One region of the Pseudoalteromonas sp. TB25 genome, then DNA from elsewhere that is predicted to be linked to it. Evidence: predicted binding sites of a transcription regulator. Region 1 holds the regulator's gene; each other region holds the start of a gene.
What was found. Region 1 encodes sigma-54, which starts transcription at its own class of promoters, with help from an activator protein. Its sites were predicted from a motif close to GTTGGCACGNNNNTNGNNT; they were not measured.
Positions count from the first base shown of each region.

Region 2: L652_RS0114140 (LiaF domain-containing protein) is a predicted target of sigma-54. The motif match lies at 1,142-1,160, and genes of this name have one in related genera.
Region 3: L652_RS0104135 (TorF family putative porin) is a predicted target of sigma-54. The motif match lies at 1,064-1,082, and genes of this name have one in related genera.
Region 4: L652_RS0117325 (EF-hand domain-containing protein) is a predicted target of sigma-54. The motif match lies at 793-811, and genes of this name have one in related genera.

Region 1 is NZ_AUTI01000202.1:15,264-17,469, reverse strand. It holds gene ptsN (PTS IIA-like nitrogen regulatory protein PtsN) at 1-179, opposite strand, end outside; gene hpf (ribosome hibernation promoting factor) at 184-471, opposite strand; gene L652_RS0104955 (RNA polymerase factor sigma-54) at 498-1,997, opposite strand; gene lptB (LPS export ABC transporter ATP-binding protein) at 2,067-2,206, opposite strand, start outside.
Region 2 is NZ_AUTI01000345.1:25,283-27,488, reverse strand. It holds gene L652_RS1000000124580 (YqaE/Pmp3 family membrane protein) at 83-241, opposite strand; gene L652_RS0114145 (BON domain-containing protein) at 314-880, opposite strand; gene L652_RS0114140 (LiaF domain-containing protein) at 1,209-1,877, shown strand; gene L652_RS0114135 (VOC family protein) at 1,916-2,206, opposite strand, start outside.
Region 3 is NZ_AUTI01000181.1:6,185-8,390, forward strand. It holds gene L652_RS0104125 (YIP1 family protein) at 1-86, opposite strand, end outside; gene L652_RS0104135 (TorF family putative porin) at 279-965, opposite strand; gene L652_RS0104140 (hypothetical protein) at 1,242-2,206, opposite strand, start outside.
Region 4 is NZ_AUTI01000393.1:43,902-46,107, forward strand. It holds partial or broken gene L652_RS01000000124035 (flagellar brake protein) at 1-426, shown strand, start outside; gene L652_RS0117325 (EF-hand domain-containing protein) at 892-1,104, shown strand; gene L652_RS0117330 (calmodulin) at 1,245-1,457, shown strand; gene L652_RS0117335 (EF-hand domain-containing protein) at 1,533-1,748, shown strand; partial or broken gene trkA (Trk system potassium transporter TrkA) at 1,830-2,206, opposite strand, start outside.

The sequences.
Region 1 (2,206 bases):
CCTATACCTGTACTACCTAATTTCTCTCTGCTCATTAAAGCATTAAGAATATCTTGTTGCGGTAAATACGGAAGTTTGTCGTGAGCAAGTTCGCTAATGAACTCTAAAATTCTTTTTTTGCTATTAAAAAGGACCGCAGCTTTGCTGCAGTCCTGGCATATAAGTGAACTTAATTTCATCATATTAGTGTCGAGCAAGCTTCTCTTTGTGTTTGATTACTTGGCGATCGAGCTTGTCGATCAACGAGTCAATAGCGGCATACATATCTTGATGTTCTGTAGAGGCAAATAGCTCAGCACCGCTTACGTGTATTGTGGCTTCTGCTTTTTGATTTAATTTTTCTACATCGAGAATGACATGAACATTATTTATATGATCAGAGTGTCTTTCAAGCTTCGCAAATTTAGTATTAATATAGTCTCTTAGTGAATCGGTTAATTCTACGTGACGACCAGTTAAGTTTAGTTGCATAAGCATTACCCTCTTAGTTTAGCGTCTTAAATCAGACTTTTACGCTGATTTGACGGTGGAATAGCAAGAGATTCGCGGTATTTTGCGATTGTACGTCTTGCTACTTTAATTCCTTGCTCAGCCAATATATCCGCTATTTTGCTATCACTCAATGGTTTTGCTGAGTTTTCTGCTGCGATTAATTTTCGGATAAGCGCACGTATTGCTGTAGATGAACATTCACCACCGTTTTCAGTACTTACATGGCTTGAGAAAAAGTATTTAAGCTCAAATATACCACGGGGTGTATGCATGTACTTTTGAGTAGTTACGCGCGAAATTGTCGATTCGTGCATTTCTACCATTTCAGCGACATCATTTAAAACCATTGGTTTCATGGCTTCAGGGCCATGTTCAAAAAAGCCTTGTTGTTGCTTAACAATACAATTAGTAACTTTTAATAGCGTGTCGTTTCTACTTTCTAAGCTTTTAATAAACCATTTAGCTTCTTGTAAATGTGAGCGAATAAACTGGCTGTCGCCACTTGATTTTACAGTGCGAGACATTGCCGCGTATTGGCTATTAACACGAATTTTAGGCATGCTATCTGGGTTTAATTCGACAACCCAGCGGCCTTTAATTTTTTTAACTGACACATCAGGAATAACATACTCAGATTCTTCCCTTACTATAGTATCTGCAGGTTTTGGGTTGAGAGTATGTATTAGTGTCATTACTTCTTTAAGCTCTTCTTCTTTGAGCTTAGTTTTTTTCATTAATGTACGATAGTCGCGAGCTGCTAATAGATCAATATGCTCGGTTAAAATCATTTTCGTTTCATTAATGTAAGGTGTTTCTTTATCAAATTGATTAAGCTGAATACACAAACACTCTTGTAAACTACGTGCAGCAATACCAACAGGATCAAACAGTTGGATGCGTTTTAATACCGCTTCAATTTCATCAAGTTCGACTTCGTTATCATCTTCGTTTTCTTGATTAAAGCTTTCTAAAATTTCTTCGCAGCTTAGTGTTAAAATACCTGAATCATCGACGGCTTCTACAATCGCAATAGCGATGGCTTCATCGGTAGGGCTAAATGGCGTTAGTTGTAATTGCCACATTAAATACTCATGGAGCGTTTCAGTAGAGGCGCCTTGGTATATAGATTCATCTTCAGGCATTGGACCTGATGAGGCTGCAGGAGCGGCACTCATGTACTCATCCCAACTAACATCCATAGCCATGTCGTCACTTAGCGTGTCTTTTGCAAGTGCTTCACCAGTATCTTGTTCGTATTCGCTCGGAGCATCATCAGCAGATGCGCTAACAGTTATGTCATCGGTATCAGCTTTTTGCTCGTTTTTACCAGCAGCGTCTTCGGAATAGTCTGCCTCTTCAACCTCTAATAGTGGATTACTGTCGAGAGCTTCTTGTATTTCTTGCTGGAGATCCAATGTACTGAGTTGCAACAAACGAATAGCTTGTTGCAACTGTGGAGTCATTGTAAGTTGCTGGCCCATGCGCAGCTGTAGTGATTGCCTCATGTATCTCTAACAATCCTTTTATGTTGTTATAATTAATACTAGCAGATGCTTAAAGACATGGCGTAAATGTTACAGCCTAAATTGCTCGCCTAAGTAAACATCGCGTACTGTTTTATCATTTAATACGTGTTCTGGAGTACCTGATGCAATCAGCTCCCCATGAGAAACAATGTAGGCTTTTTCACAAACATCAAGGGTCTCTCTTACGT
Region 2 (2,206 bases), on a different contig from region 1:
TAAAAACTAATATTGTGAGCCGATCGGTACTAAAGTATTTAGCTAGACCTCAGTAGTCGGCTTACACAATATATAATCTACATTATTTTTTCGCAATAATGTAGATTGCATGTATTAACCCTGGGAAATAACCTAGCAGTGTTAATAGAATATTTAACCAAAAATGCATACCTAAGCCAACTTGCAAAAACACACCTAATGGCGGTAATAAAACCGAAAGTATTATACGAATAATATCCATGATCAAACTCCATTTAAATTAAACATTGAAAAGACTTAAAGCCCAGCATTACTGGGCCTTAACTATACTGTATTATTCAGCAACAATAGCTAGTTTATCAACTACGTCGCGAACATCTTCAGCATTTTTAGCAATTTTAACTGCTAGTTGCTTTTCAGCTTCAGACTCTACAGAGCCATTCAGAGTTACCACACCGTTGTCGGTATCAACATCAATGTCTGTACCACCTACTTCTGAGTCAAACAGGAAGCGAGTTGTGATTACAGTGGTGATTTTAGCGTCCGTTAGGTCGTTATCATCATCGTCCATCATGTCGTTGCTTTTATCTTCGGTGTCCATGCTTTTAACAACTGTAAGGCTGTTATCAACATCAGTTACACCATCGAGGCTAAGTACAAGTTCTTCTGCAAGCTCTTTATCAAGTTCGCTATTAACTTTACCTGTAAGTACTACCTTGCCATTTTTTACATCAGTGTTAATGTCAAAGTTGTTTAGATTAGTGTTCATAAGTAGAACGGTTTCTGCCTTACCATCAATCCAAGCATCTTTACTTTCGTTTTCCCAGCTGTTTGCTTGGGCACCCATAGCCGTAGTACCAAGAACTAGAGCTGCGATAATAGATTTGTTAAATGTTTTCATAATCTTTCTCCTTTTGATTAAAGACACTTTAACTAATGCGAGCTTCAGGCCAACTTTATTTACCCTTTAAATTCAACGATTTGAATTAATTAAGAGATTAAACCTTATCTATGTTTGTGTAACTATTTACAGGCTACTCGGTAAAACTTTCTCAAATAGTGAAAATAGCTAGATAATTGCTCTTTTGGTTAATCTATCGTTAATATAACAAAACAAAAAACACCGTTAAATAATAACCAATTGATTATTAATGAAATTATATTTGGTACGCGGTTTGCAATCTAACTACAATAGCAGTATCAATAGTAAATATAAGAAGGAATAACTCATGTCTGTAAAAGTTGAAGACCGCCCAATAGAGCAAGTACGCGAACAAGTGATTGATCAATTAATTTATAATTACAGTCATGGTGTTATTTCTGTTGATGCATTTGAAAGACGTTTAGATAATGCGATGGATGCACCTAATAACGAAGCACTGCTAGCCTTAGTAGAAGACTTAACACTTAATACCGATCAGCAATATAAAGCAGAAAAACAATCGCAATTTACACCACATTATAGTGCACAGCAAAACAGTGATGATGATTTTACATTACGCAGTATTTTAGGATCTAACGAGCGAAGTGGTCAGTGGGTTGTACCAAAAAATATATATTTGAGTAACTTTATGGGATCGGTGGTGCTTGATTTTACCGATGCTATTTTTGCGCATCAAAATGTAACTATTCACGTTAACTGTATTTTTGGTAGCGATGAAATTTACGTACCAGAGCATGTCAATGTAGTGTCTAAAATGTTTTGTATTTTAAGTAGCCTTGAAAATAAATCTGTGTCGCTCAACAAACGCCAAGGCCCTACAATTCATATTGAAGGAAAGGCAGTAATGGGCTCGGTTGAAGTGAAAATAAAGCGCACAATTAAAGAAAAATTTATGAGCTTTGCAAATGAGCTAAAAACCCAGTTTGGCACGGGTAATAATAACCGCTCACTATAATTGAGTAGCAGCACTTTAGCGTGCTGCTTAGTATTTTATTATAAATCGTTATTTCGCTCGCTTGGTATATCACTTAAATACTCTACAAACTCAACTTCAAACCCTGCAGGATCAATAAAGTAGACATTCTTTCTGAAAGGATTCTCGCTACCTTGCTTGCTTAGAGTAAAACCCGCTTTATTTAAGCGCATTACTACTGCGCTTAAATTATTAGTTACATAAGCAAAGTGTGCAAAACCAATTTGATGGCCCGATAAGTTTCTGTTTTCACCTTCACCATGACTGCTTATCGCAATGTAATGCGTGTCATCTCCAAAGTGTACCCAGCG
Region 3 (2,206 bases), on a different contig from region 1:
CCTTTGGCGTGTTCAACACCATTGAAAGCTTTACTAGGACTTATATAAATATCGAGTAGGGCGCTAAACGCGTTAGGTGATTTCATTATTATTCCTTTATACCTATTTTATGGCTAGGCAGTTATAAATGCCCAGTGACTAGGTAATAGAATAAAGGAAAATGTATGTATTGTTTTCATTCAATTGTAACGGTTTGTTAACAGATGTGAGGGGTCTTGTGCAAAAACGAGAAAAGGGCCAAAAGGCCCTTCGTGTCGCAGCAAGTAACACATTCTTTCTTATAAATTAAAGTCTACAGAATAAGCAACGTAAGCTTTAATATCTGAATCATCCATATCTGTATCAGACAAACCAAAAGTAAAACCGTCTTTCGAGATTGATACACCGTAATCTAAGATATTATCATCGCCAATAAAGTCACCAGAGTAGTGGCCTAAGTGAAGTGCCATTTCAGTGCCGTTACTGCCAACAGCAAAACCGTAATCAGCTGTCAGGTAAAGTGAATCACCAAAGTCTGTACCATCACCACTTGCAGCTGATGTTGCAAGTACTGAAGCACCAAATGTAAAGCCTTCAACACTGATGCTACCGTAAATTTCAGAGAAATCTGCGTCAGCTTCAGAAGCTGCATCTGGGTAAGCGTAATAAATATAGCCAACATCATAGCTAACGCTTTCGTTAATGTCGCCACCAAAGCCTGCATATAAATCAAGCTCATAGGTCATTTCATCTGCCCACGATGCATTTGAAGCCCAAGTACCTGCATAAAAGCCCGATTCATTGGCGTAATCAATACCGCCTGAAATAGCTGCATCGCCCCCAGTTTGCTCTTGACCACGCCATAAGTAGTTTGATGTTGCCGCTGCGTTTGCTGTTACTTCAGCATGTACGGCTGTTGACGTTAAAGATGTTGCGCCCATTAATGCTATAGCACTTATAGCGATGGTTTTTTTTAGTTTTAGCATGTCCATTTCCCGTTATATGATTTTTGCTCGCCAAGGTTTTTATTATGTATTCGGAACCTTTAGGCTGACGGCTTTTTATTGTTTAACTAACGAGATAATTGCACTGTATGTGCCAGCTTCATTATTTTTTATTAAAAATTATTTTTATACATTAAAAACATGAGCTTGTATTTTATAGATTGAGAAGAGATATGGTATGTAGGGAGATGTTGCGCACACTGCTGGTGCATAAATTAACCTAGCCGCACCATAAAAGTACGGCTAAATTAGAAGTTTTTAGCCAAATATAGTGCGCATAAGGCTAATTGTTTCGTTTACACTACGACCTTTTTGAACTTCACTCACAATTGAATCGCGCTTACTGCGAATGTGCTCAGGAATATCGTCAGCAGCAAGTGCGCGGTCTACTAAAATTTCTGCAGACTCTTTACCTCTACGCTGAGTTTTACCTGTCGTAGTTGTAGTTCGTTTAGGCTTACTTAACAGTTTGATGTAGTTAGAGTTATCTGGTGTTTTTGCATCAGCATAGTGAAAGAAACATGGGATTAGTGCTTTAATAGCAACTAATTGTTCTTCTAACCCATTACTAGGTTTAGCCATTTTGTACCATGACATAGCTTGAATACCTTTTACAATATCTTGCCAGTAACGCTCAAAATCACTATTTTTTAGTTTAGAAACACCAAGGGCACCGCATAATGCATCTAATCGATTGTTTGTGATCGGAGTAAATATATCAGGGCGACGCATTGCAAGCAGTCGTGTTGCAGGCGCAAGTGTTGGTTTTTCATTATTGTCGGTGAATATTTTTGAATAAGCAGCAACAAATTGTTGATATTCGTATTGAGTAATGTCACCTTCAAGTGGAATATTTACTAGTGCATCGTCAAAGGCACCTGGTAAATCGCCAAGCATTTGATGAAAGCTCTTCGCACTTTTTGTTGATGCAAACCATTCAACGTCAAAGTTGTATGTGCTTGGATCATGTGATGCCATGTGCTTACCGCTAAACGCAAGTAAATCTTCAGGAATCATATCTTTAAGAGATTGTTCACGAATGCTTTTAATGTAGTCTACTAAGCGAAGCTGTTCATCAAGAGCAATAACGTCTTTGTGTTGTTCTACAAATACACTTACTACAGGCCACGGAGCAATACGTAAAGTTTTAACCTGTAAAAAGCTGATAGCTGAAATAAGCTGATCGTGTAGCTTCTTAAGTACTGGTAATTGCTGCGGCTCTA
Region 4 (2,206 bases), on a different contig from region 1:
GTTATTGCGTTTCGCCAGCAAATTATGTCAGTAGCCTCTCATCCCGCTAAACTCGTCTTTATTAATTTTCCTAAGCAAGTGCAGCTATTTGCGCTACGCTCGCAAACACGCATACCTACCTTGTTACCTGCAAAGCTAAAACTAAGTGACGATAGAGTGCTTGAAGGCCTTATTAAGGACATTTCACTCACTGGTGTAATGTTTGATATTAGAGGCGATCAGCAAGCTGAAGGTATTAAAGATATGCAATGCACTGTCGTACTCAATAGTAGTGATAAAGATTTTGAAGGTGAAATTTGCAGTGTTAAAGAGCATGTCGCAGGTGTGCACTGCGGAATTAAGCTACTAGCAAGCGAGGATGAAATGAAAACCTTTATGAAAGAGCATTTTATAGACCCATCTGCGCTTGAGCCCACCGTTGACTAAATCGTTTTTCGCTTATTTGCAACAAAATGTCGTTTTACGTGAGTATTTATAAAGTGTTTTTTTGTTTTTATATAATTAAAAATATTATTCAGTTAAAACAATGCTTTACGTATTTTTTGTTATGGCTTGTTTTTTGTTGTTATAGCTACTTCGTTAAAATTAACCTTAATTATTTTTTAAAATCCCTCCTTTTATAGCTCTACATTTTAAAATGTATCTTTTTATATAAACATAACTATTTGTTTTTAATGACTTTAGTTTTTCACCTCTAAAGCGTGTTGCGAAAAGGCAACAGTAATGACTCTGAAAATTCCTACTTATTGTATGTTTTGTTTTTAACTTGTTGAAAGTTCATGGCTTTTCAATGTTGGCATTTAAGTTGTAATAGTCAGGGTGTACTGAACGAAATCGTGATTCAAAGTGAAATACTTAATCGCACACACATAAATTTGAAGGATACATATTATGAAAAGCATTAATAAAACTTTAGCACTTATCGCTATTGCATCTTCTTCAGCCGCTTTTGCAGCAACAGATTTTGACACACTTGATGTAGACGGCAGTGGCACAATTAGCCAAGCAGAAGCATCAGTAGACGCAAAATTAATGAGCATGTTTTCTGAGCTTGATACTGACCAAAATGGTGAGTTATCAAAAGAAGAATTTTCAGAAGCTTAATTAAAAAGTATTTATCCTGAGTTGCCAAAGACAACCTAAGTAGGCAAGGGAGCTTACGAAAGAGGATAACAAGGAAGTGAAAAATTACGTTTTAAGTTAAACGAAGCAATTTTTTTGATAGAACATTGAAGGATTAAGTTATGAAACATTTAAATAAAGCATTAGCACTTATAGTACTAGCATCTTCTTCAGCTGCATTTGCAGCATCAGATTTTGACAGCCTTGATATCGATGGTAGCGGCACAATTAGCCCAAGCGAAGCGGCTGTCGATACCGATTTAATGGCTGAATTTATTGAGCTAGATACCGACGGTAGCGGCGAGCTTTCTAAAGAAGAATTCGCTAATTACTAATCTTTTTTCAGATTAAACATTTTTCACAGTCAGGGATCTTTGAAAAGGACTTCCCATATTACTAGGAATATTATTATGAAAACATTCAATACAACACTTGCAGTTATCGTTTTAGCATCTTCATCAGCAGCATATGCTGCAGTAGATTTTGCCTCTTTTGATGCAGATGGCGACGGTGCGATTACAATGGAAGAAGCGAAGGTTAACCCTCAACTTGTGAAGATTTTTGATGATTTAGATACTGATGGAAATGGTGAAATCTCTAAAGAAGAGTTTTCAAAGGTACAGTAATCAATATTCGAAGATACTCCACTAAAGCCGCCTTAGTCAGCGGCTTTTTTGTATTTTAAATTAACTAATTAGCGTAACTAGTTAAAGGAATATAGCACTTACTTGGAATAGTTTTTCTACAACGGTAATATGTTTTTTGTCGATTAAAAACATAATGACATGATCGCCCGACATAATAATTGTATCATCGTGAGCTATCAGTACATCGTCATTACGTACTATTGCGCCAATAGTTGTACCCGCTGGAAGTTTTATGTCGGCAATCGCGCGACCAACAACTTTAGATGTGCTTTCATCACCATGAGCAACCGCTTCTATGGCTTCTGCCGCACCTTTACGCAGTGAATACACATTAACAATATCACCACGGCGTACGTGCGTTAATAACGCTGATATTGTTGCTTGTTGTGGCGATATGGCAATATCTATTTCGCCGCCTTGTACCAAATCAACGTAAG